3 regions of the Streptomyces sp. NPDC012825 genome follow, and region 2 is predicted to be linked to each of the others. Evidence: predicted binding sites of a transcription regulator. Region 2 holds the regulator's gene; each other region holds the start of a gene.
The links. Region 2 encodes HrcA, which represses chaperone genes, less so after heat shock. Its sites were predicted from a motif close to TTNGCACTCNGNNNNNCNGAGTGCNAA; they were not measured.
Positions count from the first base shown of each region.

Region 1: a site for HrcA is predicted at 8,530-8,556, ahead of groES (co-chaperone GroES). Genes of this name have one in related genera too.
Region 3: a site for HrcA is predicted at 7,485-7,511, ahead of groL (chaperonin GroEL). Genes of this name have one in related genera too.

Region 1 covers NZ_JBIBBZ010000001.1:415,971-426,443, forward strand. Annotated here, with positions in the region: gene ACFY7E_RS02140 (hypothetical protein) at 1-27, opposite strand, end outside; gene tsaB (tRNA (adenosine(37)-N6)-threonylcarbamoyltransferase complex dimerization subunit type 1 TsaB) at 148-807, shown strand; gene rimI (ribosomal protein S18-alanine N-acetyltransferase) at 831-1,292, shown strand; gene tsaD (tRNA (adenosine(37)-N6)-threonylcarbamoyltransferase complex transferase subunit TsaD) at 1,292-2,398, shown strand; gene ACFY7E_RS02160 (hypothetical protein) at 2,410-2,655, shown strand; gene ACFY7E_RS02165 (polysaccharide deacetylase family protein) at 2,734-3,579, shown strand; gene ACFY7E_RS02170 (YciI family protein) at 3,714-4,079, shown strand; gene ACFY7E_RS02175 (RNA polymerase sigma factor) at 4,245-5,474, shown strand; gene ACFY7E_RS02180 (hypothetical protein) at 5,495-6,151, shown strand; gene ACFY7E_RS02185 (methyltransferase domain-containing protein) at 6,105-7,301, opposite strand; gene ACFY7E_RS02190 (polysaccharide deacetylase family protein) at 7,442-8,389, shown strand; gene groES (co-chaperone GroES) at 8,702-9,010, shown strand; gene groL (chaperonin GroEL) at 9,118-10,473, shown strand, end outside.
Region 2 covers NZ_JBIBBZ010000002.1:228,144-238,616, forward strand. Annotated here, with positions in the region: gene ACFY7E_RS06650 (tetratricopeptide repeat protein) at 1-933, opposite strand, end outside; gene ACFY7E_RS06655 (ATP-binding protein) at 930-2,267, opposite strand; gene ACFY7E_RS06660 (hypothetical protein) at 2,355-2,729, shown strand; gene ACFY7E_RS06665 (16S rRNA (uracil(1498)-N(3))-methyltransferase) at 2,726-3,469, opposite strand; gene ACFY7E_RS06670 (nitronate monooxygenase) at 3,466-4,548, opposite strand; gene dnaJ (molecular chaperone DnaJ) at 4,732-5,868, opposite strand; gene hrcA (heat-inducible transcriptional repressor HrcA) at 5,869-6,888, opposite strand; gene ACFY7E_RS06685 (MBL fold metallo-hydrolase) at 7,036-7,764, shown strand; gene ACFY7E_RS06690 (DUF3097 domain-containing protein) at 7,775-8,575, shown strand; gene hemW (radical SAM family heme chaperone HemW) at 8,594-9,826, opposite strand; gene ACFY7E_RS06700 (AMP-dependent synthetase/ligase) at 9,893-10,473, opposite strand, start outside.
Region 3 covers NZ_JBIBBZ010000001.1:106,721-117,193, forward strand. Annotated here, with positions in the region: gene ACFY7E_RS00570 (hypothetical protein) at 1-125, opposite strand, end outside; gene ACFY7E_RS00575 (NAD(P)-dependent oxidoreductase) at 410-1,300, opposite strand; gene ACFY7E_RS00580 (winged helix-turn-helix transcriptional regulator) at 1,399-1,812, shown strand; gene ACFY7E_RS00585 (hypothetical protein) at 1,809-2,003, shown strand; gene ACFY7E_RS00590 (trehalose-6-phosphate synthase) at 2,022-3,383, opposite strand; gene ACFY7E_RS00595 (hypothetical protein) at 3,512-3,748, opposite strand; gene ACFY7E_RS00600 (glucosyl-3-phosphoglycerate synthase) at 3,862-4,803, opposite strand; SAM riboswitch class I at 4,953-5,100, shown strand; gene thrC (threonine synthase) at 5,118-6,404, shown strand; gene ACFY7E_RS00610 (MoaD/ThiS family protein) at 6,436-6,714, shown strand; gene ACFY7E_RS00615 (cold-shock protein) at 7,155-7,358, shown strand; gene groL (chaperonin GroEL) at 7,678-9,306, shown strand; gene ACFY7E_RS00625 (FG-GAP-like repeat-containing protein) at 9,854-10,473, shown strand, end outside.

The DNA of each region.
Region 1 (10,473 bases), on a different contig from region 2:
GACCGCCGCGGCCGTGAGCCCGGCCACGAATCCCGAGCTGCTCCGTGCCACCGTGCCCACCTCTCGTACGAATGTGTCGAAGGGTGACGGTAGCAGCCGCCGCCCCGGGGGTCGGGGCAGCGTGTCCGGGAGCCGTAGGCTGTTCGCGTGCTGTTGCTCGCCATGGATACCGCCACCCCCGCCGTCACCGTCGCCCTCCACGACGGCGAGGCCGTCGTCGCCTCGTCGAGCCGGGTCGACGCCCGCCGCCACGGGGAGCTGCTGCTGCCCGCCGTCGACCGGGTCCTCGCCGAGGCCGGACTGAAGCTCGACGCGGTCACCGGCGTGGTCGTCGGCGTCGGCCCCGGCCCCTACACCGGCCTGCGCGTCGGCCTCGTCACGGCCGCGGCCTTCTCGTCCGCGCTCGGCGTGCCCGTGCACGGCCTGTGCACCCTCGACGGCCTCGCGTACGCCTCCGGGATCGACGGGCCCTTCGCCGTCGCCACGGACGCGCGCCGCAAGGAGGTGTACTGGGCGCGGTACGCCGACTTCCGCACCCGCACGACCGACGCGGCCGTCGACCGGCCCGCCGACATCGCGGAGTCCCTCGCCGGGCTCCCGGTCGTCGGCGCGGGCGCCCTCCTCTACCCCGACGCCTTCCCCGACGCCCGCGACCCCGAGCACCAGTCGGCCGCCGCGCTCGCCGCCCTCGCGGCGGAGAGGCTGGCGGCCGGGGACGCCGAGGGCTTCCTCGACCCGCTGCCGATGTACCTGCGCCGCCCCGACGCCCAGGTGCCCAAGAACTACAAGGTGGTCACGCCCCAGTGACCGGCGGCGCGGAACTGCGCGAGATGCGCTGGTGGGACATCGAACCGGTGCTCGCCCTGGAGGACGAGCTGTTCCCCGAGGACGCCTGGTCGGCCGGCATGTTCTGGTCCGAGCTCGCGTACTCCCGGGGGCCGGGCGCCACCCGCCGGTACGTCGTCGCGGAGGACCCCGGCGGCCGGCTCGTCGGCTACGCCGGGCTCGCCGCCGCCGGCGGCCTCGGCGACGTGCAGACCATCGCCGTCGCCCGCGACCAGTGGGGGACCGGGCTCGGCGCCCGGCTCCTCACCGACCTGCTCCAGCACGCCACCGCCTTCGAGTGCGACGAGGTCCTGCTCGAAGTGCGCGTGGACAACACCCGGGCCCAGAAGCTCTACGAGCGCTTCGGCTTCGAGCCCATCGGTTTCCGGCGCGCCTACTACCAGCCCGGAAACGTCGACGCGCTCGTGATGCGACTGACCGTCCAAGGAACCGGAACCGATATCTGATGGCTGCTGACGAACCCCTGGTGCTCGGCATCGAGACCTCCTGCGACGAGACCGGCGTCGGCATCGTCCACGGGACCACCCTCCTCGCCGACGCCATCGCCTCCAGCGTCGACACCCACGCCCGCTTCGGCGGCGTCGTGCCCGAGATCGCCTCCCGCGCGCACCTGGAGGCGATGGTCCCGACGATCGAGCGCGCCCTGAAGACCGCCGGGATCTCCGCGAAGGACCTCGACGGCATCGCCGTCACCGCCGGCCCCGGCCTCGCGGGCGCGCTGCTCGTCGGCGTCTCGGCGGCCAAGGCGTACGCCTACGCCCTCGGCAAGCCGCTCTACGGCGTCAACCACCTGGCCTCGCACATCTGCGTCGACCAGCTGGAGCACGGGAAGCTGCCCGAGCCGACGATGGCCCTGCTCGTCTCCGGCGGGCACTCCTCGCTGCTGCTCTCCACCGACATCACCTCCGACGTGCGCCCGATGGGCGCCACCATCGACGACGCGGCCGGCGAGGCCTTCGACAAGATCGCCCGCGTGCTCGACCTCGGCTTCCCCGGCGGCCCGGTCATCGACCGGCTCGCCCGGGAGGGCGACCCGGCCGCGATCGCCTTCCCGCGCGGTCTGAGCGGCGCCAGGGATCCGGCGTACGACTTCTCCTTCTCCGGCCTCAAGACCGCCGTGGCCCGCTGGATCGAGGCGAAGAGGGCGGCCGGCGAGGAGGTGCCGGTGCGGGACGTGGCCGCGTCCTTCCAGGAGGCGGTCGTGGACGTGCTCACCCGCAAGGCCGTCCGGGCCTGCAAGGACGAGGGCGTCGACCACCTGATGATCGGCGGCGGCGTGGCCGCGAACTCGCGCCTGCGGGCCCTGGCCCAGGAGCGCTGCGAGCGGGCCGGGATCCGGCTGCGGGTGCCCCGGCCCGGCCTGTGCACGGACAACGGCGCGATGGTCGCGGCCCTCGGCTCCGAGATGGTCGCCCGGGGCCGGGCCGCCTCCGACCTGGAGCTGTCGGCGGACTCCTCGCTGCCGGTGACGGACCCGCACGTGCCGGGCCGCTCCCACGCGCACGACCACGACCACGTGCACGAGGTGAGCAAGGAGAACCTGTACTCGTGAGGCTCACCCTCATGTGGGAGGCGCGGGCGGCCCGGGGCCGGGGCCCGGAGCTCCTGGAGTGGGCCCGGGAGCGGTCCCGGGTCCTCGCGTACGAGCCGGAGCGCCGGGAGGTCCTCCGCGCGCCGCAGGACCGGGTCCTCGTCCTCACCTGGTGGGAGGCGGACTCCTTCGACGCGGAGCTGCCGGAGCTGCCGGAGCCGGACGCGGAACTGATCACCCGGCCGGTCCACCGCTGGCGGTTCGAGGCGGTCGAGTAGCGGCACGACCGGGAGTCTCGTCGGTCACACGTACGCCCGTCGGGCAACCTTTCGGGTCGTACGGGCATCTCCCGGCGCGTGAAGAAGACGATCGCGCTCCGGGCGGCGCTCACCGCCGCGGCCCTCCTGGTGACCGGCTGCACGGCGGAGCGCCCCGCCGCTCCCGCGACCACCCCGGCCCCGCCGGCGTCGTCCGCGCCCCGGCCCACCGCCGTGACCGGGGCGCCGGGCGCTCCGGCGGCGGCCGCCGCGTACCGGAGGTGGGGCCTGAAGCCCTTCGCGGCCCCGCCCGCGCCGCCGGCGGTGAAGCCGGTGGTCCGCAGGCCGGGGGAGCCGGTGCCGGTGATCAGCGACATCCCGACCAGAGAAAAGATCGTCTTCATCACGATCGACGACGGGGCGGAGAAGGACCCCGGGTTCGTGACGATGATGAGGGACCTCGAGGTCCCCTTCACGATGTTCCTCACCGACGCCGCCGTCCGCGCCGACTACGGCTACTTCTCCCCGCTCGTCGCCCAGGGCCACGGCGTCGCCAACCACACCCTCACCCACCCCGACCTGCGCAGCCTCTCCCCGGAGGCCCAGCGCCGGGAGATCTGCGGCCAGCAGGAGAGGCTGAAGGAGCGGTACGGCACGACCCCGCGCCTCTTCCGCCCGCCCTACGGCAACTGGAACGAGGCCACGCGCACGGCGGCCGGGGCCTGCGGGGTGGACGCGATCGTGCTGTGGCGCGAGTCCATGCAGATCAGGAACATGCGGTACCAGCGCGGCGACCGGAAGCTCCACCCCGGCGACATCGTCCTGGCCCACTTCCGCGGCCCCTCCGAACTCAAGGGCCGCACGATGACCGAGATGACGGCCACGATGCTCCGCCGCATCCAGGAGCAGGGCTTCACGGTGGCGCGGCTGGAGGACTACGTCTGAGGACTGCGTCCGAGGAGCTTCCGCACGGCTCCCCGGAAAGTTCTTCGGGCGCGGTGTCGATGCGGGCGGTTCCCGTTCGTCGTAGGAGTGAGAGGCGGGGAAAGGCCCCGCCACCGCACCCGCGAGGAGACACCATGCCCCGCTTCATGACGTTCGTCCGCGTCGAGGAGAACACCATCGACATGGCGGACGCCGACCCCGGCTTCGAGGAGCGGATGGGCGCGCTCTTCGAGGAGATCACCAAGGCCGGCGTCATGCTCGACACGGCGGGCCTCCGGCCGACCGCCGAGGCCACCCGGATCACCTGGTCGGACGGGAGGCTGTCCCTCACCGACGGTCCCTTCACCGAGACCAAGGAGGTCGTCGGCGGCTACGCCCTGATGCAGTGCAAGGACAGGGCCGAGGCGCTGGAGTGGTCCAAGCGCTTCCTGGCGGCCCACCCGCCGCACTGGACGGTGGGCCTGGAGGTCCGCGAGGTCGAGGAGCAGCCGGGGGACTGAGCCCCCGCCGCTGTCGGTGCCGTGTGCTGTCATGGGGTGGTGACGGCACACGGCACCGACGGGGAGCACGGCACGGCCCCGGGGCAGGGAGCGGTCCCGGGGCATGAGGCGGCTTCGGGGCACGGAGCGGTCCCCGCGGAGGGCGTCCTCGAGACCGTCTTCCGGATGGAGTCCCCACGGATCGTCGCGACCGCCGCGCGGATCGTCCGCGACCTCGGCATCGCCGAGGAGATCGCCCAGGACGCCCTGGTCGCCGCCCTGGAGGAGTGGCCGCGCACGGGCGTCCCGGAGCGGCCGGGCGCCTGGCTGACGGCCACCGTCAAGCACCGTGCCGTCGACCTCGTGCGCCGGCGCGAGACCTACGCCCGGAAGCTCGCCGAGGTGGGCCGGGCGCTCACGGAGGAGACGTACGACCCCGAGCCCTCCGGTCCCGGCGACATCGACGACGACGTGCTGCGGCTGATCTTCACCGTCTGTCACCCCGTCCTCTCCGCCGGGGCGCGGGTGGCGCTGACGCTGCGGCTCGTCGGCGGGCTGCGGACGGACGAGGTCGCCCGCGCCCTCCTGCTGCCGGAGGCGACCGTCGCGGCCCGGATCACCCGCGCCAAGCGGACGCTCGCGAAGGCGGGCGTGGAGTTCGAGGTGCCGTACGGCGAGGAGCGGGCCGCCCGGCTCGGTTCCGTCCTGGAGGTCGTCTACCTGATCTTCAACGAGGGGTACGCCGCGACCTCGGGCGGCGACCTGCTGAGGCCCGGACTGTGCGAGGACGGCCTCCGGCTCGCCCGCGTCCTCGCCGCCCTCGCCCCCGGCGACGCCGAAGCGCAGGGCCTGGTCGCCCTGCTCGAACTCCAGGCCTCCCGGACGGCCGCCAGGACCGGGCCCCACGGCCGGCCGGTCCTGCTCGCCGACCAGGACCGGCGGCGCTGGGACCGGCTGCTGGTCCGGCGCGGCTTCGCGGCCCTGGAGCGGGCCGGGGACGCGCGGGGCTACGGGCCGTACGCCCTCCAGGCCGCGATCGCCGCCTGTCACGCGCGGGCCGTCTCGTACGAGGAGACGGACTGGGCGCTCATCGCCGCGCTCTACGGGCGGCTCGGCGCCGTCGCGCCCTCCCCGGTGGTCGAGCTGAACCGCGCGGTCGCCGTGTCGAGGGCCGAGGGCCCGGCGGCGGCCCTCCCGCTGGTCGACGCCCTCGCCGCCGATCCGTCCCTGGCCCGCTACCACCTGCTGCCCAGCGTCCGGGGGGACCTGCTCGCCCGCCTCGGCCGGGCGGCGGAGGCCCGCGCCGAGTTCGCACGCGCGGCGGACCTCACGCGCAACGAGAGCGAACGGGCGCTGCTGCTCGGGAGGGCGCGCGGGACGGAGCCGGGCGGGATCGGCTCCCCGGGCGGCTCCTGACGCCCCGTAGGGTGCTCGGCATGTCCCCGCGCGCTCCTCTCCCGCCCCCGCCCCCGCCCCCGCCCGCCGAACTCCGGAGCCGGCCCGACCGGGATGCGCTGCTCGCCGACCGGGCGCGTGCGCTGGGCGAGTTGGGGCGGCGGCTGCTCGGCCCCGGACGGCTCGCGATGTTCCTGGTGGCGTTCGCGCTGCTCCAGCTCGGCCGGGGGCTGATCGGGGTGCTGCTCGGCTCGCTCGGCGACCCCCTCGACGTGATCAGCGTGTTCATCGTGCTCTGCGCGGCGGCGCTCGGCATCGGGGTGCTCGCCCCCGGGGTGTGGCTGACCGTGCGCGGGCTGCGGCGCGACCGGGTCGCCCGGGAACGCCTCGTCCGGTGGGCGGCCCTCGACCGGCACGGCCCGACCGACGCCCGGCTGCGCGCCCCCGCCCTGAGCGCCTGCCGGCTGGTGCTGTCCTTCGTGATGTGCGCGGCCGGGCTCTGGACGGGCTTCGCCGTCCCGGCGGGCGCCACCCGGGACAACGGCGGCCACGGCCTCGTCGCCTACGGCATGGGCGCCGCCCTGATCCTCTGGATCACGGACCTCACCGGCCTGGTGAAGGCCGTCGGCCACTACCGGTTCGCGGTGCGGCTCACCGCTCCCCGCCCGCCCGCACCGGCCGCCCGATCAGCATCGTAGGGGCGCCCGCGACCCGGGTGAGCAGGACCGTCGCCGCGTTCGGGCCCTTCGGCTTCACCTTGCGGCGGATCTCCTCCGGCTCGACCGCCGAGCCCCGCTTCTTCACGGTCAGGGTGCCGACCTCCCGCTCCCGCAGCAGGGCCTTCAACTTCTTGAGGTTGAAGGGGAGTTCGTCGGTGATCTCGTACGAGGCGGCGTACGGGGTCGGGACGAGCGCGTCCGACGTCACGTACGCGATCGTCCCGTCGACCAGGCCGCCGTCCAGTTCCTCGGCCACCTCGGCCACCAGGTGCGCGCGGATGACCGCGCCGTCCGGCTCGTACAGGTAGCGGCCCACCGGCCGGACCGCCGGGTCGGGCAGGCCGCGCCCGGCGAGGGTCGCGCCGGAGGGCAGCAGCGTGGCCCGGCGCGCGCCCGGCTCCGCGCCGAACCACAGCACGGCCTCCTTCACGTCCCCGCCGTCCGAGATCCACTCCGCCCCGGCCCCCGCCGGAACGGCCTCGTGCGGGATGCCCGGCGCCACCTTCAGGGCCGCGTGCGGGGCCTTCCGGGCCGCCTCGACCGCCCAGGAGAGGGGCGGGGAGTACGCCTCCGGGTCGAAGATCCTGCCCCGGCCGCCGCGCCGCGCCGGGTCCACGAAGACGGCGTCGTACGGGCTGGTGTCGATCTCCGTCACGTCCGCGCACCGCACCTCGATCAGGCCGGACAGGCCGAGCGCCTCGGCGTTGGCGCGGGCCGCCTCGGCGGTCAGCGGGTCGCGGTCGACGGCGAGGACGGAGATCCCGGCGCGCGCGAGGGCGATCGCGTCGCCGCCGATCCCCGAGCACAGGTCCGCCACGCTCCCGACGCCCAGCGCCTTCATCCGGCCGGCCCGGTACGCGCCGACCGAGGCGCGGGTCGACTGCTCGACGCCGTTCGGCGTGAAGTACATCCGGTACGCGTCCTCCGCGCCGAACTTCGCCACCGCCCGCTGCCGCAGCCGCGCCTGGCCGAGCGCCGCCGTGACCAGCTCGGCGGGATGGTCGCGGCGCAGCCGGGACGCGACCGCCAGCTCCCGGGCGGGGTCGTAGTCGCGCAGGGCGGCGAGGAGCGTCTGCCCCTCGGGGGCGAGCAGGGCGGCGAAGGAGGCGAGGTCGGTCACCCGTCCCATTCTGGGGCCTGTTCCGGCGCCGGGGAGCTGTGGGCCGGCCGGGGGACGGTGGGCCGGGTACGGCGGTGTCGCGGCCGGAAGGGGTCGCCGCGCTGACAGGATGCGGCGCCATGCAGCTCGTACGACAAAAGGAACAGACGATGAGAAAAGGCGCGCACCGCTCCCGTCGGACGCTCGGAGCGGCGCTCGTCGTCGCCGCCCTCGCCTCCGCCGCCACGGCCTGCTCCGGCGCCGCCCCGGACCGCGCCGCACCGCCCTCCCCCGTCTCCTCGCCGCCCTCCCCCGCCTCCGGGCAGCAGGCCCCGAAGAAGGGCGCCGCCGCGCCCGAGTCGCAGGCCGGAAAGGCCGAGAAGCTCCGCGCCAGGAAGGCCGCCCGCGCGCTCGCCGCCAGGAAGTGGGGCCTCGCCGGGCCCCCGCTCGAAGCGCCCGCCCCGCCGGCCGTCAAGCCGGCGATCACCACCCGCAAGGGCTTCGAGACGAAGAGCGAGGGCATGCCGCCCGTCTTCACCACCGTGCCGACCAAGGAGAAGATCGTCTTCCTGACGATCGACGACGGCGCGGAGAAGGACCCCGAGCTGCTGCGGATGATGAACGAGCTGGACATCCCCTACAGCGCCTTCCTCAGCGACTACGTCGTCAGCGACGACTACGCCTACTTCGCCCGGATGCAGAAGTCGCGGAAGGGCGGGGTCGCCCTCCACAACCACACCCTCAACCACCGTTACCTGCCCGGACTCTCGTACGCCCGGCAGGAGCGCGAGATCTGCGGCATGCAGGACGTCATCGAGAAGAGGTTCGGCAAGCGGCCCGAACTCTTCCGCCCGCCGTACGGCAACTACAACGACGACACCCTGCGCGCGGCCAGGTCCTGCGGCATCAGGGCCGTCCCGCTGTGGGCCGCCGAGGCCTTCCCCGACCGCATGGAGTGGCGCGAGTGGGACCGGGACCTGCACCCCGGCGACATCGTCCTCACCCACTTCCGGGGCGAGGAGGACTGGAAGGGCAGCATGGCCGACATGGTCCGCCGCGTGATGAACGTGATCACGGCCAAGGGGTACGCGGTCGCCAAGCTGGAGGACTACGTGTGAGGTCCGGGGGCGCGGGGAGGAGGTCGCCGAGGGACGCGGGAAGGGGTCGCCGCGGGACCCGCGGAGGACCCCGTACCGGACGCGTCCGCGTCCCGGAACCCCGTACAACCGCGCACGCGGTCACGCCACGGAGCGAGGAATTGGCACTCCGCTTGACCGAGTGCTAATCGCGGTCATAGTCTCGGCTTTGGCACTCCCCACCGGAGAGTGCCAACACAGCGACGGGCAGGTCCGGCACCCGCGACGACGGATCCACCTGGTTCGCCACCTCAGACAGTCAACCCCGTGATCTCCGAAGGGGGAGGTCGGATCGTGACGACCACCAGCTCCAAGGTTGCCATCAAGCCGCTCGAGGACCGCATCGTGGTCCAGCCGCTCGACGCCGAGCAGACCACCGCCTCTGGCCTGGTCATCCCGGACACCGCCAAGGAGAAGCCCCAGGAGGGCGTCGTCCTGGCCGTCGGCCCGGGTCGCTTCGAGAACGGCGAGCGCCTGCCGCTCGACGTCAAGACCGGCGATGTCGTGCTCTACAGCAAGTACGGCGGCACCGAGGTGAAGTACAACGGCGAGGAGTACCTCGTCCTCTCGGCCCGCGACGTGCTCGCGATCGTCGAGAAGTAAGTCACCCCAGGCCAGAAGGCTTTGAGCTGCGCCCCGAGGCCCCTTCCCGGGCGCCCCGGGGCGCCGTTCGTTCCACCAGCAGATTCCGAGAGGGCTGAACCGCTCCCATGGCGAAGATCCTGAAGTTCGACGAGGACGCCCGTCGCGCCCTTGAGCGCGGCGTCAACAAGCTTGCCGACACGGTGAAGGTGACGATCGGCCCCAAGGGCCGCAACGTCGTCATCGACAAGAAGTTCGGCGCCCCCACCATCACCAACGACGGTGTCACGATCGCCCGCGAGGTCGAGATCGAGGACCCGTACGAGAACCTCGGCGCCCAGCTGGTGAAGGAGGTGGCGACCAAGACCAACGACATCGCGGGTGACGGCACCACCACCGCCACCGTGCTCGCCCAGGCCCTGGTCCGCGAGGGTCTGCGCAACGTCGCCGCCGGCGCCTCCCCGGCCGCCCTGAAGAAGGGCATCGACGCCGCCGTCAAGGCCGTGTCCGAGGAGCTCCTCGCCACCGCGCGCCCGATCGACGACAAGTCCGACATCGCCGCCGTCGCCGCGCTCTCCGCGCAGGACCAGCAGGTCGGCGAGCTCATCGCCGAGGCGATGGACAAGGTCGGCAAGGACGGCGTCATCACCGTCGAGGAGTCCAACACCTTCGGCCTGGAGCTCGACTTCACCGAGGGCATGGCCTTCGACAAGGGCTACCTGTCCCCGTACATGGTGACCGACCAGGAGCGCATGGAGGCCGTCCTCGACGACCCCTACATCCTGATCAACCAGGGCAAGATCTCCTCGATCCAGGACCTGCTCCCGATCCTGGAGAAGGTCATCCAGGCCGGCGCCGGCAAGCCGCTCCTGATCATCGCCGAGGACGTCGAGGGCGAGGCCCTGTCGACCCTGGTCGTGAACAAGATCCGCGGCACCTTCAACGCCGTGGCCGTCAAGGCCCCCGGCTTCGGCGACCGCCGCAAGGCCATGCTCGGCGACATCGCCACCCTCACCGGTGCCACCGTCATCGCCGAGGAGGTCGGCCTCAAGCTCGACCAGGCCGGTCTGGACGTGCTCGGCACCGCCCGCCGCGTCACCATCACCAAGGACGACACCACCGTCGTCGACGGTGGCGGCGACTCGTCCGAGGTGCAGGGCCGCGTCAACCAGATCAAGGCCGAGATCGAGTCCACGGACTCCGACTGGGACCGCGAGAAGCTCCAGGAGCGCCTCGCGAAGCTGGCCGGCGGCGTGTGCGTGATCAAGGTCGGCGCCGCCACCGAGGTGGAGCTGAAGGAGAAGAAGCACCGTCTGGAGGACGCCATCTCCGCGACCCGCGCCGCGGTCGAGGAGGGCATCGTCTCCGGTGGTGGCTCCGCGCTCGTCCACGCCGTCAAGGTCCTGGAGGGCAACCTCGACAAGACCGGCGACGAGGCCACGGGTGTCGCGGTCGTCCGCCGCGCCGCCGTCGAGCCGCTGCGC
Region 2 (10,473 bases):
GCAGCCGCGCGCCACGAGCAGCAGCGGGCGGCGCAGCCGGGGCGGCAACCGGCGGCCCATCCACAGCACCCAGCCGCCCCAGGCGCCGACGAGGATCGCCGTGCCGATCAGGAACTGGACGACCGCGCCGGTCCCGGTCCCGCCGGTGCGGACGGCGGCGGTGGCGTACACGGAGGCGATGAAGCCGATCAGGGCGACCCAGCGGGCCCCGGCGACGGTGTTCCAGGCCATGGCCTCCAGGTTGTAGCGGGCCTTGCGGTCCTGGAGGTCGAGCGCGGCGGAGGCGACGAACCCCTCGGCGGCCTGCGTCCACGCCCCGCGCCGGAACCAGCGGCGCCGCAGCCGGAGCAGCGAGAGGTTGTTGTGGGCCTCGCTGCTCTGCGGGTTGAGGCGCAGCGTCGTCTCGTACGCCCGCTGCGCGGTGGCGTGGTCGCCCCGGCGCTGGGCGGTGAGGCCGACCAGGAAGTGGGCCGCGTCCTCCTCGGGCGCGAGGTGCACGGCGGTCCGGGCCGCCTCGTACGCCTCGACGGTACGCGCGGGCGTGCGGGCGTGTTCGCCGTGCTCCGCGAGGGCGGTGCCGAGCGCGTAGTGGGCGCCCCAGTACTGCGGGGCGAGCGCGACGGCGTGCCGGGCGGTGGACTCGGCCTCCTGGTACCGCTTCTGGGAGAGGAGGATCTGGACCCGCATCAGCCAGGCGCCGAGCAGTTCGGGCTCGGCGCGCAGCGCCCGGTCCACGGCGGCCAGGGCGGCGGGGTGGGCGTCGCCCCGGTGGTGGCAGCGGGCGAGCAGGACGAGGGCCTCGGCGTCCTCCGGGTCGGTCGCCAGGTGCTGGGCGGCGAGCGTCCCGGCCTGCTCGTACCGTCCGGCCTCGTACAGCGCCTCGGCGCGCCGCAGCGCGGTGCCGTGGGCGCCCCGGGCCTCCGCCCCGCTCACAGCTTGCGCTTCCGCTTGAGGTGGGCGAGCAGGTCGTCGTAGAGGCCGCCCTCGTTGGCGAACATGGCGACGTTCCGGGCGGCGGCGAACCACGGCTCCGTGGACGGCTTGATCTGCTTGGCCGCGCCGAGCAGGTCCTTGGTGGTGATCAGGCGTACGGAGCCGCTGCGGGCGGAGTCGAGGAGCGCGGCCTCGGCGGCCGTCTCGCAGACGTGGGCGAGGTCGGCGCCGGAGAAGTCCTCGGTGGCCTTGACGAGCTTGCCGAGGTCGACGGCCTCGATGGGCCGCTCGCGCAGGTGGTAGCGGAGGATCGCCTCGCGCGCGGCGGCGTCGGGCGGCAGCACGAGCAGGGTGCGGTCGAGGCGGCCGGGGCGGCGCAGGGCGATGTCCACGTCCCAGGGGACGTTGGTGGCGGCGAGGACGAAGACGCCCTCGTTCCCGGCGCCGCTCGCGATGCCGTCGAGTTCGGTGAGGAGCTGGTTGACGACGTTGCGCAGCCCGCTGTGGTGGGTGCGGGAGCGTTTGGCGCCGAGGGCGTCCAGCTCGTCGAGGAAGACGACGCAGGGGGCCTGGCGGCGGGCGGTCTCGAAGATGTCGTGGATGTTCTTCTCGGAGGCGCCGATCCACATGTCGAGGACGTCGGAGAGCGAGACGGTGAGGAAGCTCGCGCCGAGTTCGCCCGCGACGGCCCGCGCGATGAAGGTCTTGCCGCAGCCGGGCGGGCCGTAGAGGAGCAGGCCGCCGCGCAGCGACTTGCCGTACAGCCTGCGCAGTTCGGGGTTGCGCATGGGGGCGAGGAAGGCGGCCTCCAGGCGGTCCTTGACCTCGTCCATGCCGCCGACGTCGGCGAGGCGGACGGAGCCGGGGGCGTCGACGTCCCAGGCGGCCGCGTCCCCGGCGGTCCCGTCGCCGTCGGCGGCCTGCGGGTCCTCCAGGAAGCGGGGCCCGACGAGGTCCTGGACCTGCTGCTCGGCGGCGTCCCAGTCGAAGGAGGGGGCGGAACCGCTCGGGGCGGGCTCGTCCGGGGCGGGGGTTTCCGTGACGGCCGGGGCCTCCGCCGGTTCCGGAGCCGGGGCCGGTTCCGGGGCCGGGGCGGGGCGCTCCGCGACGGTCGGTGCGGGAGCCGCGGGCAGCCCCATCGCGCGGACCATCAGGGCGCGGGCGGCCGCGTCCCCGGGCGCGTGCTGGAGGGCGACGGCCGCCTCGGCGACGGCCTCGTCGTTGCGTCCCTCCGCGAGGAGGAGTTCGGCGAAGTGGAGGCGCAGGGGTACGTCACCGGGGGCGGCGGCCACGGCGGCGCGGAGACTGCGGATCAGGGGGGACTCGTCGGCCATGCGGCCACCCTAAGGAGCCTCCCGGGGGTGTCGTCCACCGGGTTCGCCCCGGACCTCCCCGCGGACGCCCTCCGTACACTGCGCCGCATGAGACGGGACGGGGCGCTGCGCAGGCTGACGGTGGACGACGGCACGGTCTGGCTCTGGAACGTCCGGCACCGGCACCCCGACTGCCGGACCGTGCTGACCCTGCGCCGCGCCGAGCGCCCGCACGCCCTGCTCCGGCTGGTCTTCCGGGAGGCGCCGGGCCGCGCGGTGGCCGGCTTCACGACGGGCCGGCACGAGGTGCTCGCCGCCGGGGGCGGTTGGCTCAACCTCGACGAGCCCGGGGTCGTCCGCCGGTTCCTCGACACGGCGGTCGCCCGCGGCCTCGTCCCCACCGCGAACGGGACGCGGGAGGAGGACGGCCGGCCGCTCCTCGACGCGCTGACGGCCGACGCGTCCAGCCTCTCGAAGTCCTAGCTCCAGCGGCCCGTCCGCCCCAGGACCAGGGCCGTCGCCGCCGTGCCCGCCGTGGAGGTGCGCAGCACGCTGCGGCCCAGCCGGTACGGCTTCGCCCCGGCCGCCCCGAAGGCGGTCAGCTCCTCCGGGGAGACCCCGCCCTCGGGTCCGACGACCAGGACGACCGACCCCTTCGCGGGGAGGTCGGCGGTGGCGAGCGCGCCGCTGGGGTGGTCGCGGTCCTCGTGCAGGACGGCCGCGAAGTCGGCGTCGGCGAGGAGGGCGGCGACCTGCTTGGTCGTCATGAGGTCCGCGACCTCGGGGAAGCGGGCGCGGCGCGACTGCTTGCCGGCCTCGCGCGCGGTGGACCGCCACTTGGCGAGCGCCTTGAGGCCCCGGTCGCCCTTCCACTGGGTGATGCAGCGGGAGGCGGCCCACGGGACGATCGCGTCCACGCCGGTCTCCGTCATGGTCTCGACGGCCAGCTCGCCCCGGTCGCCCTTGGGGAGCGCCTGGACGACGGTGATCCGGGGCTCCTCCTCCGGGTCCTCGTGGACCTCGGCGACCCGTACGGTCAGCCGGTCCTTGCCCTCGGCGGCGAGCACCTCGCAGGCGGCCCAGCGGCCCCGGCCGTCGGCGAGGACCAGCTCCTCGCCCTCCCGCAGCCGCTTCACGGAGACGGCGTGCCGCCCCTCGGGACCGTCCAGGAGGAAGTTCCCGGCGCCGGGGACGACGTCGACGACGAAGACGGGTGCGGTCACGGGGTGCTCCTGGGGGCCAGTTCCGAGAGGGCGGTGTCGAGTTCGGCGGCGAGGACCCCGACCAGTTCCCCGGCGGGGAGTTCGCGGGCGAGGCGGTGGCCCTGGCCGGCCCAGAGGGCCATGCCCTGGGCGTCGCCGGCGGTGGCGGCGGCCTTGCGCAGCGGGGCGGTGAGGTGGTGGACCTCGGGGTAGGCGGCGGGGGCGTACGGGCCGTGCTCGTGCGTGAAGCGGTTGACGAGGCCGCGCGCCGGGCGCCCGGAGAAGGCCCGGGTGAGGACGGTGCGGGTGAAGAGCGGGTCGGTCAGGGCCCGCTTGTGCAGCGGGTGGGCGCCCGACTCGGGGCAGGCGAGGAAGGCGGTGCCGAGCTGGGCGGCGTCGGCCCCGGCGGCGAGGACGGCGGCGATCTGGGCGCCGCGCATGATCCCGCCGGCGGCGACGAGCGGGAGGCGGACGCTCTCGCAGACCTGGGTGACGAGGGTGAGGAGGCCGGTGCCGGGCGTGCCGTCCTCGTCCGGGTCGTCGCGGTGGGTCCCCTGGTGCCCGCCGGCCTCGACGCCCTGGACGCAGACGGCGCCGGCCCCGGCGCGCTCGGCGGCGAGGGCCTCCTCGGCGGAGGTGACGGTGACGATCGTGTACGTGCCGGCGCGGGCGAAGGCGGCGAGGACCTCGGGCGCGGGGCAGCCGAAGGTGAAGGAGACGACGGGGACCGGGTCCTCCAGGAGGATGGCCAGCTTGGCGTCGTAGGCGTCGTCGCGGGAGTCGTCGGTCTCGCCGAGCGGGGTCCGGTACCAGTCGGCCTCCCCGGCGAGCTGGTGGCGGTAGACCTCGACGGCGGCCGGGTCGGCGGGCCGTCCGGTCTGCGGCATGAAGAGGTTGACGCCGAAGGGGCGGGCGGTGAGCCCGCGTACCCGCTTGACCTCCTGGTACAGCCCTCCGGCCGTCTTGTAGCCGCCGGCCAGGAAGCCGAGCGCCCCGGCCTCGCAGACGGCTCCGGCGAGCTCGGGACAGGAGGCGCCACCCGCCATGGGGGCCTGCACGATCGGGATCCGGGAGAGATCGTTCAGTGCGGTGGTGGACATATGGGCATCGTGTCATGCCGTGGGGAGGGGCGGGGAAAGGGGCGGTGTCCGTCCGCGGACACCGCCCCTTCCCGTACGCGCGAGCCGGGCCCACCGCCCGTTGAACGCGTCCTTCAGCCGCGAGAACAGCCCCTGCCGACCGGGCTGACCCCGGGGGCGCCCCCCGGACCCCCGGCAGAGCGCCTACCGCCCGTTGAACGCGTCCTTCAGCCGTGAGAACAGTCCCTGCTGACCGGGCTGGAACTGGCCGGTCGGCCGCTCCTCGCCGCGCAGCTTGGCCAGCTCGCGCAGGAGGCGCTCCTGCTCCGCGTCGAGCTTGCCCGGGGTCTGGACCTCGACGTGCACGATGAGGTCGCCGCGCCCGTTGCCGCGCAGGTGGGTGACGCCGCGCCCGTGGAGCGGGATCGACTGGCCGGACTGGGTGCCGGGCCGGATGTCGATCTCCTCGACGCCGTCGAGGGTCTGCAGCGGCACCTTGGTGCCGAGCGCGCCCGCCGTCATCGGGATCGTCACCGTGCAGTGCAGGTCGTCGCCGCGCCGCTGGAACATCTCGTGCGGGGTCTCGTGGATCTCGACGTACAGGTCGCCGGCGGGACCGCCGCCGGGGCCGACCTCGCCCTCGCCCGCGAGCTGGATGCGGGTGCCGTTGTCGACACCGGCCGGGATCTTGACCGTGAGGGTGCGGCGGGAGCGGACCCGCCCGTCGCCCGCGCACTCGGGGCACGGGGTCGGGACGACGGTGCCGAAGCCCTGGCACTGCGGGCAGGGCCGGGAGGTCATGACCTGGCCCAGGAAGGACCGGGTGACCTGGGAGACCTCGCCGCGGCCGCGGCACATGTCGCAGGTCTGCGCGGAGGTGCCGGGCGCGGCGCCCTCGCCGGAGCAGGTCGTGCAGACGACCGCCGTGTCGACCTGGATGTCCTTGGTGGTGCCGAAGGCCGCCTCGTCGAGGGTGATCTCCAGACGGATCATGGCGTCCTGGCCGCGGCGGGTGCGCGAACGGGGCCCGCGCTGCGCTGCGTTGCCGAAGAAGGCGTCCATGATGTCGGAGAAGTTGCCGAAGCCGCCCGCCCCGAAGCCGCCCGCGCCGCCTCCGCCGGAGGCCGAGAGCGGGTCGCCGCCGAGGTCGTAGACCTGCTTCTTCTGCGGGTCCGAGAGGACCTCGTAGGCGGCGTTGATCTCCTTGAAGCGTTCCTGCGTCTTCGGATCGGGATTGACGTCCGGGTGCAGCTCGCGCGCGAGCCTCCGGAACGCCTTCTTGATCTCGTCCTGGGACGCGTCGCGGCGCACGCCGAGTACGGCGTAGTAGTCCGTGGCCACTTACGACTCCGCCAGGATCTGTCCGACGTAACGTGCCACTGCGCGTACCGCTCCCATCGTTCCGGGGTAGTCCATGCGGGTCGGTCCGACCACGCCGAGTTTGGCGACTGCCTCGCCGCCCGAACCGTAGCCGACCGAGACGACGGACGTGGAGCTCAGCCCCTCGTGGGCGTTCTCGTGCCCGATCCGTACGGTCATGCCCGATTCCTTGGCCTCGCCGAGCAGCTTGAGGAGCACGACCTGCTCCTCCAGAGCCTCCAGGACGGGCCTGATCATCAGGGGGAAGTCGTGTCCGAAGCGGGTGAGATTGGCGGTGCCGCCGATCATCAGCCGCTCCTCGTGCTCCTCCACGAGGGTTTCGAGGAGGGTCGCGAGCACGGTCGAGACCGTGGCGCGGTCCTCGGCCTCCTCGAAGGACTCGGGGAGGTCCTGCACCAGCTGCGGCACGTCGGCGAACCGGCGGCCGACGACCCGGCTGTTGAGCCGGGCCCGCAGGTCGGCGAGCGAGGTCTCGCCGAAGGGCGCGGGGCAGTCGATCACCCGCTGCTCGACCCGTCCCGTGTCCGTGATCAGGACGAGCATCAGGCGGGCCTGGGCCAGCGAGAGCAGTTCCACGTGCCGGACGGTGGAGCGGGTCAGCGAGGGGTACTGGACGACGGCGACCTGCCGGGTCAGCTGCGCGAGCAGCCGGACCGTGCGGCCGACGACGTCGTCCAGGTCGACCGCGCCGTCGAGGAAGTTGTGGATGGCCCGCCGCTCGGGCGTCGACAGCGGCTTGACCCCCGCGAGCCGGTCGACGAACAGCCGGTAGCCCTTGTCCGTCGGAATGCGGCCGGCGCTGGTGTGGGGCTGCGCGATGTAGCCCTCCTCCTCGAGCACGGCCATGTCGTTGCGCACGGTGGCGGGCGACACGCCGAGCTTGTGGCGCTCCGTGAGCGCCTTGGAGCCGACGGGCTCCTCCGTCCCGACATAGTCCTGGACGATGGCGCGCAGCACTTCGAGTCTGCGTTCGCTGAGCATCGTGCGCACCTCCAGCTGTCGTCGGTCGATCCGGTTGCTCCGCTTTTGGCACTCGCCCTGCCCGAGTGCCAGAGATCCCGGGCCAGTGTACGGCGGCACACGTCGCTCCTGGCAAGGAGGCGGCGCCCCACCGGTTAGCGTCACCGTATGGATGTCGACTGGGAAGCACGGGGATGGGAGCGGCTCGCGGACGGGGTGGGCCGGCGCCGGCTGCCCGGCTGGGACGCCACGGTGGGGCTCGTCGTGGGGGAACGGGCGGTGCTGCTGTACGACGCGGGGTCGTCCCTCGCGGAGGGTGCGGAGCTGCGGGCGGAGGTGGCGGAACTCACGGGCGGCCGGAGGGTGACGCACATCGCACTGGGCCATCCACACTTCGACCACGTGTTCGGCGCGGCGGCCTTCGCGGGCGCGGAGGTCTTCGGCGCGGTCGGCACGGAGGAGCTGCTCGCCCGGGAGCGGGACCGGGAGGCGCTGCGGGCGGACGCGGTGCGGCACGGCCTCGACCCGGCGGCGGCCGCGGAGGCGGCGGACGTCCTCGTGGCCCCCCGGCACGTGGTCTCCGGCGAGTGGACGCTCGACCTGGGCGGCCGGCAGGTGCTCCTGGCGAACGTCGGCCCCGGGCACACCGGCCACGACCTGGTGCTCCTGGTGCCCGGCCCGCCGGAGGTGGTCTTCTGCGGCGACCTGGTGGAGGAGTCGGGCGAGCCGCAGGCGGGCCCGGACGCGATCCCGTCCCGCTGGCCGGACGCCCTGGACCGGCTCCTGTCGCTCGGCGGCGGGGACGCGGTGTACGTGCCGGGGCACGGGGCGGTGGTGGACGCCGCGTTCGTACGACGCCAGCGCGAGGAACTGGCGACGCGCTTCTCCGTCGCATAACGTCGCCGGAATGCGCAGCTACCACCCGGATCTGACACCCCCTTGGAAGAAGTCGGCGCCCGTCCCGGAGGTCCCGGCCGACCGGGACCTCGTCGTGGAGGAGGTGGCGACGGGCTTCTGCGGGGCGGTGATCCGCTGCGAGGCGGGCACGGTGACCCTGGAGGACCGTTTCGGCAAGCACCGGGTCTTCCCGCTGGAACCGCGCGGCTTCCTCCTGGAGGGGAAGGTCGTGACCCTGGTCCGCCCCTCGGCGGCCCCGGCCCGCCCGACCCGTACGGCCTCCGGCTCGGTCGCGGTGCCCGGCGCACGCGCGCGCGTGGCGCGGGCGGGCCGGATCTACGTCGAGGGCCGCCACGACGCGGAGCTGGTCGAGCGGGTCTGGGGCGACGACCTGCGGATCGAGGGCGTGGTCGTGGAGTACCTGGAGGGCGTCGACGACCTGCCGTCGATCGTCGCGGAGTTCGGCCCGGCGCCCGACGCGCGCCTCGGCGTCCTGGTGGACCACCTGGTCCCGGGCTCGAAGGAGTCCCGGATCGCGGCGCAGGCGACCTCCCCGGACGTCCTGGTCGTCGGCCACCCGTACATCGACGTCTGGGAGGCCGTGAAGCCGTCCTCGCTCGGCATCCCGGCCTGGCCGAGGGTCCCGCGCGGCCAGGACTGGAAGACGGGCGTCTGCCGCGCCCTGGGCTGGCCGGAGAACACGGGCGCGGCCTGGCAGCACATCCTGTCGCGGGTGACGTCGTACAAGGACCTGGAGCCGGAGCTGCTGGGCCGGGTCGAGGAACTGATCGATTTCGTGACGGCGCCGTAGAGGGCCGTCGGGCGGGCCTCAGTCCACCAGGTCCCGCACCACCGCGTCCGCGAGCAGCCGCCCCCGCAGGGTCAGGACGGCCCGCCCGGCCTCGTACGGGGCGGGGTCGAGGAGGCCGTCCTCCAGGGCCTTGCGGGAGGCGGCGAGCCCCGCGGGCCTGAGCAGGGCCAGCTCGACGCCCTCCCGGAGGCGCAGCTCCAGCAGGATCCGCTCCACCCGCCGGTCCTCCCCGGAGAGGAGCTCCCGCCCGGCGCCGGGCGACCTCCCGGCCGCGAGGGCCGCCGCGTACGTACCGGGGTGCTTCACGTTCCACCAGCGGACCCCACCCACGTGGCTGTGCGCGCCGGGCCCGGCGCCCCACCAGTCGGCGCCGCGCCAGTACAGCTCGTTGTGGAGACAGCGCCCGGCCTCCGAGGTGGCCCAGTTGGACACCTCGTACCACTCGAAACCGGCCCCGGACAGCACCTCCTCGGTGATCAGGTACCGGTCGGCGTGCACGTCGTCGTCGGTCATCGGCACCTCGCCGCGCCGGATGCGGCGGGCCAGCTGGGTGCCCTCCTCGACGATCAGGGCGTAGGCGCTGACGTGGTCGGGCCCGGCGCCGATCGCCGCGTCGAGCGAGGCCCGCCAGTCGTCGTCGGACTCGCCGGGCGTGCCGTAGATCAGGTCGAGGTTGACGTGGTCGAACCCGGCGGCCCGCGCCTCGGCGACGCACGCCTCGGGCCGTCCGGGCGTGTGGGTGCGGTCGAGGACCTTGAGGACGTGCTGCCGGGCGCTCTGCATGCCGAAGGAGATCCGGTTGAAGCCGCCCGCGCGCAGCTCCGCCAGGTACGCCGGGTCCACCGACTCCGGGTTCGCCTCGGTGGTGACCTCGGCGTCGTCCGCGAGCCCGAACTCGTCGCGGATCGCCCCCAGCATCCGTACGAGGTCGCCGGCGGCGAGCAGCGTGGGCGTGCCGCCGCCGACGAAGACGGTCCGGACCGGCCGGGGGTCGTCGCCGAGGACCTTCCGGGCGAGCCGGACCTCCTCGGCGACCTGCCCGGCGTAGTTGTCCCGGGAGGCGAGCACGCCCCCCGTGCCGCGCAGCTCGCTCGCCGTGTAGGTGTTGAAGTCGCAGTACCCGCAGCGCGTCGCGCAGTACGGCACGTGCAGGTAGAACCCGAGCGGGCGCTCCCCGGCCCCTTCCAGGGCGTGCGGGGGCAGCGCCCCGTCCTCGGGAACGGTCTCACCATCGGGCAGTACGGAAGGCATGGGTCCCATTGTCCCGTACCGCCCGGGGTGGGCCGGCTGCCTGTGGACAACCGGTCCCCGCGCGGGTCAGGCCTCGCGCGAGCCCGCGTACATCTCCTCGATGAGGTGCTTGTACTCGCGCTCCACGACCGGCCGCTTCAGCTTCAGGGACGGGGTCAGCTCGCCGTGCTCGATGTCGAGGTCGCGCGGCAGCAGGCGGAACTTCTTGATCGTCTGCCAGCGCTGGAGGCCCTCGTTGAGGCGGTCCACGTACCCCTGGATCAGCTTCTCGGTCTGCGGGGCGGCGACGACCTCGGCGTACGACTTGCCGGCGAGGTCGTGCTCGGCGGCCCAGCCGAGGAGGGAGGGCTCGTCGAGGGCGATCAGGGCGGTGCAGAAGTTCCGGTCGGCGCCGTGGACGAGGATGTTCGAGACGAACGGGCAGACGGCCTTGAACTGGCCCTCGACCTCGGCCGGCGCGATGTACTTGCCGCCGGACGTCTTGATCAGGTCCTTCTTGCGGTCGGTGATCCGCAGGTAGCCGTCGGCGGACAGTTCGCCGATGTCGCCGGTGTGGAACCAGCCGTCGGACTCCAGGACCTCGGCCGTCTTCTCCGGCAGGCCGTGGTAGCCCTCCATGATGCCGGGGCCGCGCAGCAGGATCTCGC
Region 3 (10,473 bases), on a different contig from region 2:
GGGGTCAGCCTCCGTACGGCCTCTTCCGGAGCCGGGGTCGCCGTCGTGGCCGCCCCCGCCGCCGGGGAAGCCGGCGCGGACGGCTCCGCCGCGCAGTCGGCGGCGCCCAGCACGAGAGCGGTCACCAGACCGAGAACGGCGGAAGCGCGCGGAGGGCCTGTGCGCAGGGGACCTGTCCCTGAACGATGCGGATGATCAGGCGGACGGTACCGGCCGCGCACGCGGGCCACCAGGAATTTCCGGTGGTCGCCCGTACTCCTCGGCGGGCGGAGGCGGAATGGCGGCGACGCGCGGGTTCCGACCCCGTCAGTCGTCGGACCCGATCGGCCGGATCATCGCGGTGAGCACCGGAGACTCCGGGGACGGATGGTTGAGGCGGTCCGGGAGGGCCCGTCGTGCCGGAGCCCCGTCAGCCCTCCCGTGCCAGCAGGTCGATCACGCCCGTCAGGTCCTCCTTCCCGCCGCCCAGGTCCAGGCGTCGTCGCATCAGGGTGAAGTAGGGGGTGAGCAGCTCCGGGCTGACGCCCTGCTGGTCGGCCGTGCGGAGGAAGGTCGGGGTGCCCGCCACCTGCATGGCGAGGCGGGAGACGACGCCGTCGGTGTAGTCGCCGCTCGCGAGCTGCCGGGCGGTCTGTTCGACCGACGGGCCGGCCATCGCCGTGATCCAGTCCCGCAGCAGCGGGGCGAACGCGACCGGGTCGACGTCCTCCCGGCGGATCAGGGCGAAGGCGTGCGCGGCCCCGGCGAACATGCCGTACATGGCGCTGAGCAGGGCCACGTCATGGAGGGCCGCGAAGCCCGGGTCCTCGCCGACGTAGGTGGTGCCGGCCGGGACGGCGAGCGTGTCCCGGTGCCGCTCGAACAGTTCCCGCGAGCCGCTGTAGAAGACGTAGCCGCCGGCCCCGGAGACGCCGATCATCGGCGGGACGGCCATGATCCCGCCGTCCAGGTAGCGGGCGCCGCGCTCCTCGGCCCACGCGGCGCGGGACCGGGCCTCGGCGGGTGTCGTCGTGGTCAGGTTGACCAGGTCCTTCCCGGCCAGGTCGACGCCGTCCAGGGCGGCGCCCACGGAGGCGTCGTCGAGGAGGCAGACGAGGACGAGGGGGCTCGCGGTGACGGCCCCGGCCGCGCTCCCGGCGGCCTCCGCCCCTTCGGCGGCGAGCGCCTCGGCGCGGGCCGGGGTGCGGTTCCAGACGGTGAGCGGGTGGTCGGCGGCGAGCCAGGCGCGGGCCAGGGCGGTGCCCATGGTGCCGAGGCCGAGCAGGGTGACGGGGGTTTTCCCCACAGTGCTTCGTGTCATGGCCGTTAGGCTGGTTCCAGGGTCCGGGGGCCATCAAGTACGCACTTCGGAGTGGGTGGTTACCCCGGGGGAAGCGAGCAGGTCGGAGGGGCGGGGACATGGCGACGCCGAACAGGCCGGGCACGCCGGACGGGCACGTCTGCGGGATCGACACCGCCATGGAGGTCATCGGCGGCAAGTGGAAGGTGCTCCTCCTCTGGGCGCTCCACGAGCAGCCGTACCGCCGCTTCGGGGAGCTGCGCCGCCTCGTCCCGGGCATCACCGAGAAGGTCCTCGCCTCGCACCTGCGCGAGATGGAGGCGGACGGCATCGTGGACCGCGTCTCCTACGACGAGGTCCCGCCCCGCGTCGAGTACACACTCACCGATTCCGGCGTCCGCCTCAACGACGCCCTCGAACCGCTGGCGGAGTGGGGGAGGGGGCGGCGGGCCCCCGCCCATCACCTCTCCGGGACTTCCGGAGGGGACCTCATGGACGGGACGCGCCGGCTTCCGCCGTCGGGCAGCCGATGAGGAGGATCGTCGATCTCGTCGCCCTGCCGGACGGTGGATACCGCGCGGTGTTCACCCTCTGCCTGGTCGACTCCGCCTACTTCGCCCAGGAGCCGTTCCAGATCGGGGTGGGGTGTCTCCGGGAGCACGTGGACGCCTTCGCGCCGGGCCTGGCGAAAGCGGTCTCCGAGGCCACCGGCCCCCCGCTTTGATCCGGCCTCTCCATACCCCTACGGGGCTCCCCTCAGGGCCTCCAGCTGGTTCAGGAACCAGCGCTGCGGGGGCAGGGCCGTGGAGGCCGTCGCCAGGCGCTTGGTGCGGTCGGCGCGTTCGGGCGGGGGCATCGTGAGGGCCGTGTGGAGGGCCTCGGCGGTCTCCGAGACGTCGAAGGGGTTCACCGTGAGGGCGTCCTCGCGCAGTTCCTCGTACGCGCCCGCCTCCCGGGAGAGGACCAGGGCGCAGCCCGCCTCCGAGACCACCGGTATCTCCTTGGCGACCAGGTTCATGCCGTCGCGGACCGGGTTCACCAGGGCCACGTCCGCGAGGCGGTAGGCCGCGAGGGAGCGGGTGAAGTCGTCCTTCACCGAGACCAGGACCGGCGTCCAGTCCTCCGTGCCGAACTCGGCGTTGATCTCCTCCGCCAGGGTCCCGACCGCGGTCGTGTACGAGCGGTAGACCTCCAGGTCCTGGCGCGAGGGGTACGCCGAGGCCAGGTGGACCACCCGGCCGCGCCACTCCGGGTGGGCGGTCAGGAGTTCGCGGTAGGCCAGCAGGCCGCGCAGGATGTTCTTCGACAGCTCGGTGCGGTCCACGCGGACGATGGTCTTCCGGTCGCCGACCTCCGCCCGCAGCTCCGCGAGCCGCTCGTCCACCGCCGGCCGGTACGCCAGCGCCCGCAGCTCCTCGGCGTCGACGCCGAGCGGGTACACCGAGACGCGCGTCCCGGTGCCCTCCACGTCCGCGCCGGCCGCGAAGGCCTCGGCCCAGGCCGTCGTGTGGAAGCCCAGCTCGTCCGCGCCGAGCATGCCCCACAGCAGCTCCTCGCGGATGTCGTCCGGCAGCATCCGCAGGTACTCCGGGGACGCCCACGGGGTGTGGGTGAAGTGCGCGATCCGCAGGTCGGGGCGGAGCTCGCGGAGCTGTCCGGGGACCAGGGCCAGGTGGTAGTCCTGCACCAGGACCGCCGCCCCCTCGTCCGCCGCCCCGGCCAGCGCCTCCGCGAAGGCGCGGTTGTAGGCGCGGTACGACTCCCAGCGGCGCCGGAACTCCGCGTCGTACACCGGCTCGCGCGGGACGTCGTACAGGTGGTGGTGGAGGAACCACAGCACCGAGTTCGCGATGCCGTTGTACGCGTCCGCGTACACGTCGGGATCGATGTCCAGCATCCGCACGCCGGGCTCCCCGACCCCGCGCCGGACCGCCTCCCGGTCGCCCTCGCCGAGGGCCGCGCACACCCACACGCTGTCCTGCGAGGAGACGGCGCTCAGGCCGGAGACCAGACCGCCGCCGCCCCTGCGGGTGTCGAGCGAGCCGTCCTCGCCGAGCACGTAGGAGACGGGTCCACGGTTGGATGCCACGAGCACAGTAGCCATGTGGCGAACCTAGCCCGTCCCGTAAACGCTCAAACGTACGTATACAAGACGAGGGGGTTCCGGCCACGGAGGGTCAGCGGAGGGTCGGCGGGGAGGGCGCGGAGAGGCTCGGTGGGGCCCGGAGGGGTTCAGAGGTCGGGGTGGTCGCGCAGGGCCGCCCTCGCCACCAGGCCCGTCGCCGCGAGCGCCGTCACCAGGCCGCCGAGCAGCCAGAGCCGTTCCTCGCCGCCCCGGGACCCGGGCGGGGTGACCGCCCTCCCCGGCGCGCCCGGTGCCGGGGAGGCGTGGACGGGGGCCGGTGGCGCCGGAGCGGCGGCCGCCGTCGCGGGCGCCCACGTGACCGCCGTCAGGACCGCCGCCGTCACCGCCGGCGTCCTGCCCCTGCCCCTGCCCCTACCTCTGCCCCTGCACCTGCGTCGTCCGAAGTCCATGGAACCCATGGAAGCCGAATGTATGTAAATCGGGTCGTATGGTCGCGTTACGCCACGCGGCGGCGCGCGTACTCCGCGATCTCCACCATCGGAGGCCGCTCCTCCGTGTCCACCGGGTACGTGCGGGGCTCGAAGCCCTCCTCCCCCCGCTCGAACTGCGTCAGCCACGGCCGCACCAGGTGTCCCCGCGACAGCCTCAGCTGCGCCGTCCGGTAGATCGTGGCCGCCATGCGGCCGAGAGCGTGACCGTCCTGGTGCCGGTGCTTGCGGACCCCCACGTCCACCTGCGCCAGCCCGTCCAGGCCCACCGTGTGCAGCGCGTCCACGAGGAGCCCCAGCTCCACCCCGTAACCGACCGGGAAGGGCAGCCGCTCCAGGAGCGAGCGGCGGGCCGCGTACTCGCCGCCGAGCGGCTGCACGAAGCCCGCCAGCCGCGGCCAGTGGAGGTTGAGGACCGGGCGCGCCATCAGCTCCGTCACCCGGCCGCCCTGACCGGGGGCGTCGCCCAGCGGCCGGTCGTACATCGCCTTCACGAGGTGCACCTCGGGGTCGGTCAGGAGCGGGCCCACGATCCCCGTCACGAAGTCCGCGGAGAAGTCCCGCAGGTCCGCGTCCACGAAGCACACCACGTCCCCGCCGGTCACCATCAGCGACCGCCACAGGACCTCGCCCTTGCCGGGCACGGCCGGTATCCGGGGGAGGACGTCGTCCCGCGCGACCACCCGCGCCCCGGCCGCCGCCGCGACCTCCGCCGTGCGGTCCGTGGAGCCCGAGTCGAGCACCACCAGCTCGTCGACCAGCGGCACCGCCTCCGACATCAGCTCGCGGCGGATCACGCCCACGATGTCCCCGACGGTCGCCTCCTCGTTCAGCGCCGGCAGCACCACGCTGACCGTCGTCGAGCGCTTGGCGGCGAGGATCCGCTCCAGCGGCCGGTCCGCCACGGACCAGGACCGCCGGGACAGCCAGCGCTCCACCTCTTCCAGCACGTGATCTCCATCTCGCGGTTCGGACGGGCCGTCCAAGCGCCCGGGCCTTCGGTTACAGTCTTGAACAACGCAGCGACCCCCCGCACGTCGGGGTGGCGACCGCGCCGGAGCACGGGAACGAAAGTCCCGGCGTTTCCACAATCGAATACCGCTCATCCAGAGGGGCAGAGGGAAACGGCCCGTTGAAGCCCCGGCAACCCTCCAGTCGGTTCGTCTCGTGATCCACCGAGGCCCCCGGCTAGGGAAGGTGCCAAATCCGTCTCAAGGCGAAAAATTCGTCATTGAGAAAGATGAGGAGAAAGGGCCTCCCCTCCATGGCTGTACAGACCGTCGCACCCGCCACCGCCGTCGACCTCGGTTCCGCTTCCGGACTCTCCTGTCGCGAATGCGGCGAGGTCTTCGCCCTCGGTCCGATCTTCGCCTGCGAGCTGTGTTTCGGACCGCTCGAAGTCGCGTACGACCTGCCCGTCGGCGACCCCGAGGAGCTGCGGAAGCGGATCGAGGCCGGCCCCGCCAGCATCTGGCGCTACGCCCCCCTCCTGCCCGTCCCGGCCGACGTCGCCGAGAAGCCGAACCTGAACCCCGGCTGGACCCCGCTCGTCAAGGCCGACAACCTCGCCCGCGAGCTCGGCGTCGCCCCCGGCAAGCTCTTCGTCAAGGACGACTCCGGGAACCCGACCCACTCCTTCAAGGACCGGGTCGTCGCCCAGGCCATCGAGGCCGCCCGCGCCTTCGGCTTCACCACCCTCTCCTGCTCCTCCACGGGCAACCTGGCCGGCGCCGTCGGCGCCGCCGCCGCCCGCGCCGGCTTCCGCTCCTGCGTGTTCATCCCGCACGACCTGGAGGACGGCAAGGTCGTCATGGCCGGTGTCTACGGCGGTGACCTCGTCGCCATCGAGGGCAACTACGACGACGTCAACCGCTTCTGCTCGGAGCTCATCGGCGACCCGCTCGGCGAGGGCTGGGGCTTCGTGAACGTCAACCTGCGCCCGTACTACGGCGAGGGCTCCAAGACGCTCGCGTACGAGATCTGCGAGCAGCTCGGCTGGACGATCCCGGACCAGCTCGTCATCCCGATCGCCTCCGGCTCCCAGCTCACCAAGATCGACAAGGGCATCCAGGAGCTCATCAAGCTGGGCCTCGTCGAGGACAGGCCGTACAAGATCTTCGGCGCCCAGGCCGAGGGCTGCTCCCCGGTGTCGGTGGCCTTCAAGGAGGGGCACGACGTCGTGCGGCCCCAGAAGCCGAACACGATCGCCAAGTCGCTCGCCATCGGCAACCCGGCCGACGGCCCGTACGTCCTCGACATCGCCCGCCGCACCGGCGGCGCCGTGGAGGACGTGAACGACGAGCAGGTCGTGGACGCGATCAAGCTGCTCGCGCGCACCGAGGGGATCTTCGCCGAGACGGCGGGCGGCGTGACCGTCGGCGTCGCGCGCAAGCTGGTGGAGAACGGTCTGATCGACCCGGAGCTCACCACCGTCGTCATCAACACCGGCGACGGGCTCAAGACCCTGGACGCGGTGGCCGACACCTCCCGGGAGACCGCCACCATCCGCCCGAGCCTGGAAGCGTTCCGCGACGCCGGCCTGGCGCACTGAACTCCTCAGGTCCCCCGAAAGGTTGAGAAGCATGGCCGTGAACGTCCGCATCCCCACCATCCTCCGCACCTACACCGGCGGTCAGGCCGAGGTCCGGGCCGAGGGCGCGACCCTCGCCGAGGTCATCGAGGACCTGGAGAAGAACCACACGGGCATCGCCGCCCGCGTCCTGGACGACCAGGGCAAGCTGCGCCGCTTCGTCAACGTCTACGTGAACGACGACGACGTGCGCTTCGAGCAGGGTCTGGAGACGGCCACCCCGGCCGGCTCGGGCGTCTCGATCATCCCGGCGGTCGCCGGCGGCTGCTGAGCCGCGTCCGCCGAGCCGCGTCCGCCGAGTCGCGCACGCCGAGCGGTTCCCGTTGTCCCGTCTTTCTTGAATTGCCCCTTCCGCGTCCACAAGCGGAAGGGGCAATTCTGCATGGTTGAGCGCGGTAGAGTTGGGGAAGTCCCCTCCGCTGCTCATGCCGGGTGCATATGAGAACGCGCCCCGACCTGACAAGAAGCAGCCAAAGTGCACGCGCCTTCTGTACCTTCTGCGCGTTTTGCCGGGCCCGACTTGCCCCGTGATTCGGGGAAACCTCCCCAATTCCCCTTTCCGGGCCGCCCAGAATTCCCGTCCGGATGACCTGTTGCAGAGGGCAGTTGGGCAGATACATTCAGCCGCGGTCGACGCGCTCCGGCGCAGGGTCTGACCCGGGGTTCGTGAAGTGCGGCCCCGCGCAAGGGCCAGTAACAGGGGAGTTAGGCATGGCTCAGGGCACCGTCAAGTGGTTCAACGCGGAGAAGGGCTACGGCTTCATCGCGGTCGACGGTGGTGCGGATGTTTTCGTCCACTACAGCGCGATCCAGATGGATGGCTACCGCAGCCTCGAAGAAGGACAGCGAGTCGAGTTCGAGATCTCGCAGGGCCAGAAGGGTCCGCAGGCGGACATGGTCAAGCTCGCCGTCTGAGCGCGGCGCGATCGGCCGACGACGCAACGCCGTCGAGGGGCCCGCATCCCCCAGGGGACGCGGGCCCCTCGCGCGTTCCCGGACCTCCCCGGATCCCTGCCTCCCCTTCCCGAAACCCGAGAGTCGCTTGCACTCTCCTAGGGCGAGTGCTAATCATTGGCGTTAGCACTCGGAAGGTGAGAGTGCTACGAGGATCGGGCAGACGAGGCCGCCGGCCGGGTGGGGCAAGGAACCACGCGGAGCTGCGGAGGCCGTCCGTCGCGGGCGTCGGCGCGGTCCTGGAGCGTTATCCACCCCATGTCCGGGAGGACCACTTCACATGGCCAAGATCATCGCGTTCGACGAGGAGGCCCGGCGCGGTCTCGAGCGCGGCATGAACCAGCTCGCTGACGCCGTCAAGGTCACCCTCGGCCCCAAGGGCCGCAACGTCGTCCTCGAGAAGAAGTGGGGCGCCCCCACGATCACCAACGATGGTGTCTCCATCGCCAAGGAGATCGAGCTCGAGGACCCGTACGAGAAGATCGGCGCCGAGCTGGTCAAGGAAGTCGCCAAGAAGACGGACGACGTCGCCGGCGACGGCACGACCACCGCCACCGTCCTCGCCCAGGCGCTCGTCCGCGAGGGCCTCCGCAACGTCGCCGCCGGTGCCAACCCGATGGCCCTCAAGCGCGGCATCGAGAAGGCCGTCGAGGCCGTCTCCGGCGCCCTGCTCGAGCAGGCGAAGGATGTCGAGACCAAGGAGCAGATCGCCTCCACGGCCTCCATCTCCGCCGCCGACACCCAGATCGGCGAGCTCATCGCCGAGGCGATGGACAAGGTCGGCAAGGAAGGCGTCATCACCGTCGAGGAGTCCCAGACCTTCGGTCTGGAGCTGGAGCTCACCGAGGGCATGCGCTTCGACAAGGGCTACATCTCGGCGTACTTCGCCACCGACATGGAGCGCATGGAGGCGTCGCTCGACGACCCCTACCTCCTGATCGTCAACTCCAAGATCTCCTCGGTGAAGGACCTCCTCCCGCTCCTGGAGAAGGTCATGCAGTCGGGCAAGCCTCTGCTGATCATCGCCGAGGACGTCGAGGGCGAGGCCCTGTCGACCCTGGTCGTCAACAAGATCCGCGGCACCTTCAAGTCCGTCGCGGTCAAGGCCCCGGGCTTCGGCGACCGCCGCAAGGCCATGCTGAACGACATCGCCATCCTCACCGGCGGCACGGTCATCTCCGAGGAGGTCGGCCTCAAGCTGGAGAACGCGGGCCTCGACCTGCTCGGCCGCGCCCGCAAGGTCGTCATCACCAAGGACGAGACCACCATCGTCGACGGTGCCGGTGACAGCGACCAGGTCGCCGGTCGCGTGAACCAGATCCGCGCCGAGATCGAGAACTCCGACTCGGACTACGACCGCGAGAAGCTCCAGGAGCGCCTCGCGAAGCTGGCCGGCGGCGTGGCCGTCATCAAGGCCGGCGCCGCGACCGAGGTCGAGCTCAAGGAGCGCAAGCACCGCATCGAGGACGCCGTGCGCAACGCGAAGGCGGCCGTCGAGGAGGGCATCGTCGCCGGCGGTGGCGTGGCCCTGCTCCAGGCGTCGACCGTCTTCGAGAAGCTGGAGGCCGACCTCTCCGGCGACGAGGCCACCGGTGCCGCGATCGTGAAGCTGGCCCTGGAGGCCCCGCTGAAGCAGATCGCCGTCAACGCCGGCCTCGAGGGCGGCGTCGTGGCGGAGAAGGTCCGCAACCTGCCCGTCGGCCACGGCCTGAACGCCGCGACCAACGAGTACGTCGACCTCATCGCCGAGGGCATCATCGACCCGGCGAAGGTGACGCGCTCCGCGCTCCAGAACGCCGCGTCGATCGCCGCGCTGTTCCTCACCACCGAGGCCGTCATCGCCGACAAGCCGGAGAAGGCCGCCGCGCCGGCCGGCGGCGGCATGCCGGGCGGTGACATGGACTTCTGATCCTCGGGGATCTCCTGATCCCGGGATCGGCGGTTCATCGCTGAACGCGAACGAGGGCGGCACCCCTGCCGGGGGTGCCGCCCTCGGGCGTTGTACGAGCCCGTTGCCACGACGTCGCCGACCGTGCGGACGCGACGGTGTGCGGTATCCGTACGGACTCCCCTTCCGAAGTCCCTCCGTCCGGGTACGGGACGTCAAATCCCTGGTTCGGCGAGGGCGTCGAGGGTTCCTGTGCGGGCTTCGTACGGTTGCCGTACGCGCCGGCCGGTACGCCGTGACCCGTCGGACGCGGGACCCGGCAACGTCCCCGGACCCGAAGGCGCGGTTTTTCCGGTGGCGTTGCGCTTGCGCACGCCTGTACGATCCGGCTGCCGGCAGATGGGGGGCATCGGGCCGGCTCCCGGCTCCGGCACGCGCGCGTACCCGTACGCGGACTCCAGTACGCCCGCATCCGTACGCGCCCTGCCGTTCCCGCCTCCCCTGTCGCACCCGACATCACGCCGCACGGCACGACGCCGTCCCGGCCCACCCGCACGAGGGGACCCACTTGTCCGTCCGAAGAGCCGTCGCGCTCGCGCTGAGCGCGGCGCTGGGAATCACCGGTCTGGCGGCCGCGGCGCCCGCCGCGACGGCCGCGCCCGACTCCCCGTACGAAGTCACCGTCGCCGCGCCGCCCAGCAGCGTCCCGCCGGCCCGGCGCCTCCTCGACGCGGGGACCGGCCTGCAGAGCTACAACCCGGTCACGGAGAAGCTGGAGTGGCAGAGCCTCGCGGACGGGCGGACCGCCGCCCCCCGCGACCTCTGCGACTCGCTCATCGGCATCGTCTTCCAGGGCGACAGGTTCGGGTGCTTCAGCTCCCACCACGACACGGGCACGGCCACCGTCCACGACTGGACGACGGGCGAGACCCTCACCCGGGAACTCCCCGCCGGTCACCGGTGGATCGAGATCCTCGGCGGCGCGAACCGGCTGCTCACCTCCAGCACCGACGCCGAGGGCACCACGACGCTCCACCTCCTCGGACTCGGTCCCGGCGCCCCCGAGGACATCGCCGTGCGGATGCCGGAGTCCTCCGTGGGACGCCCCGGCATCCTCGGTTACGACGCCCGGGGCGCGGTCGTCGAGTACCAGCGGGCCGCGGGCGACAAGGGCCTCGCGGTCCTCGA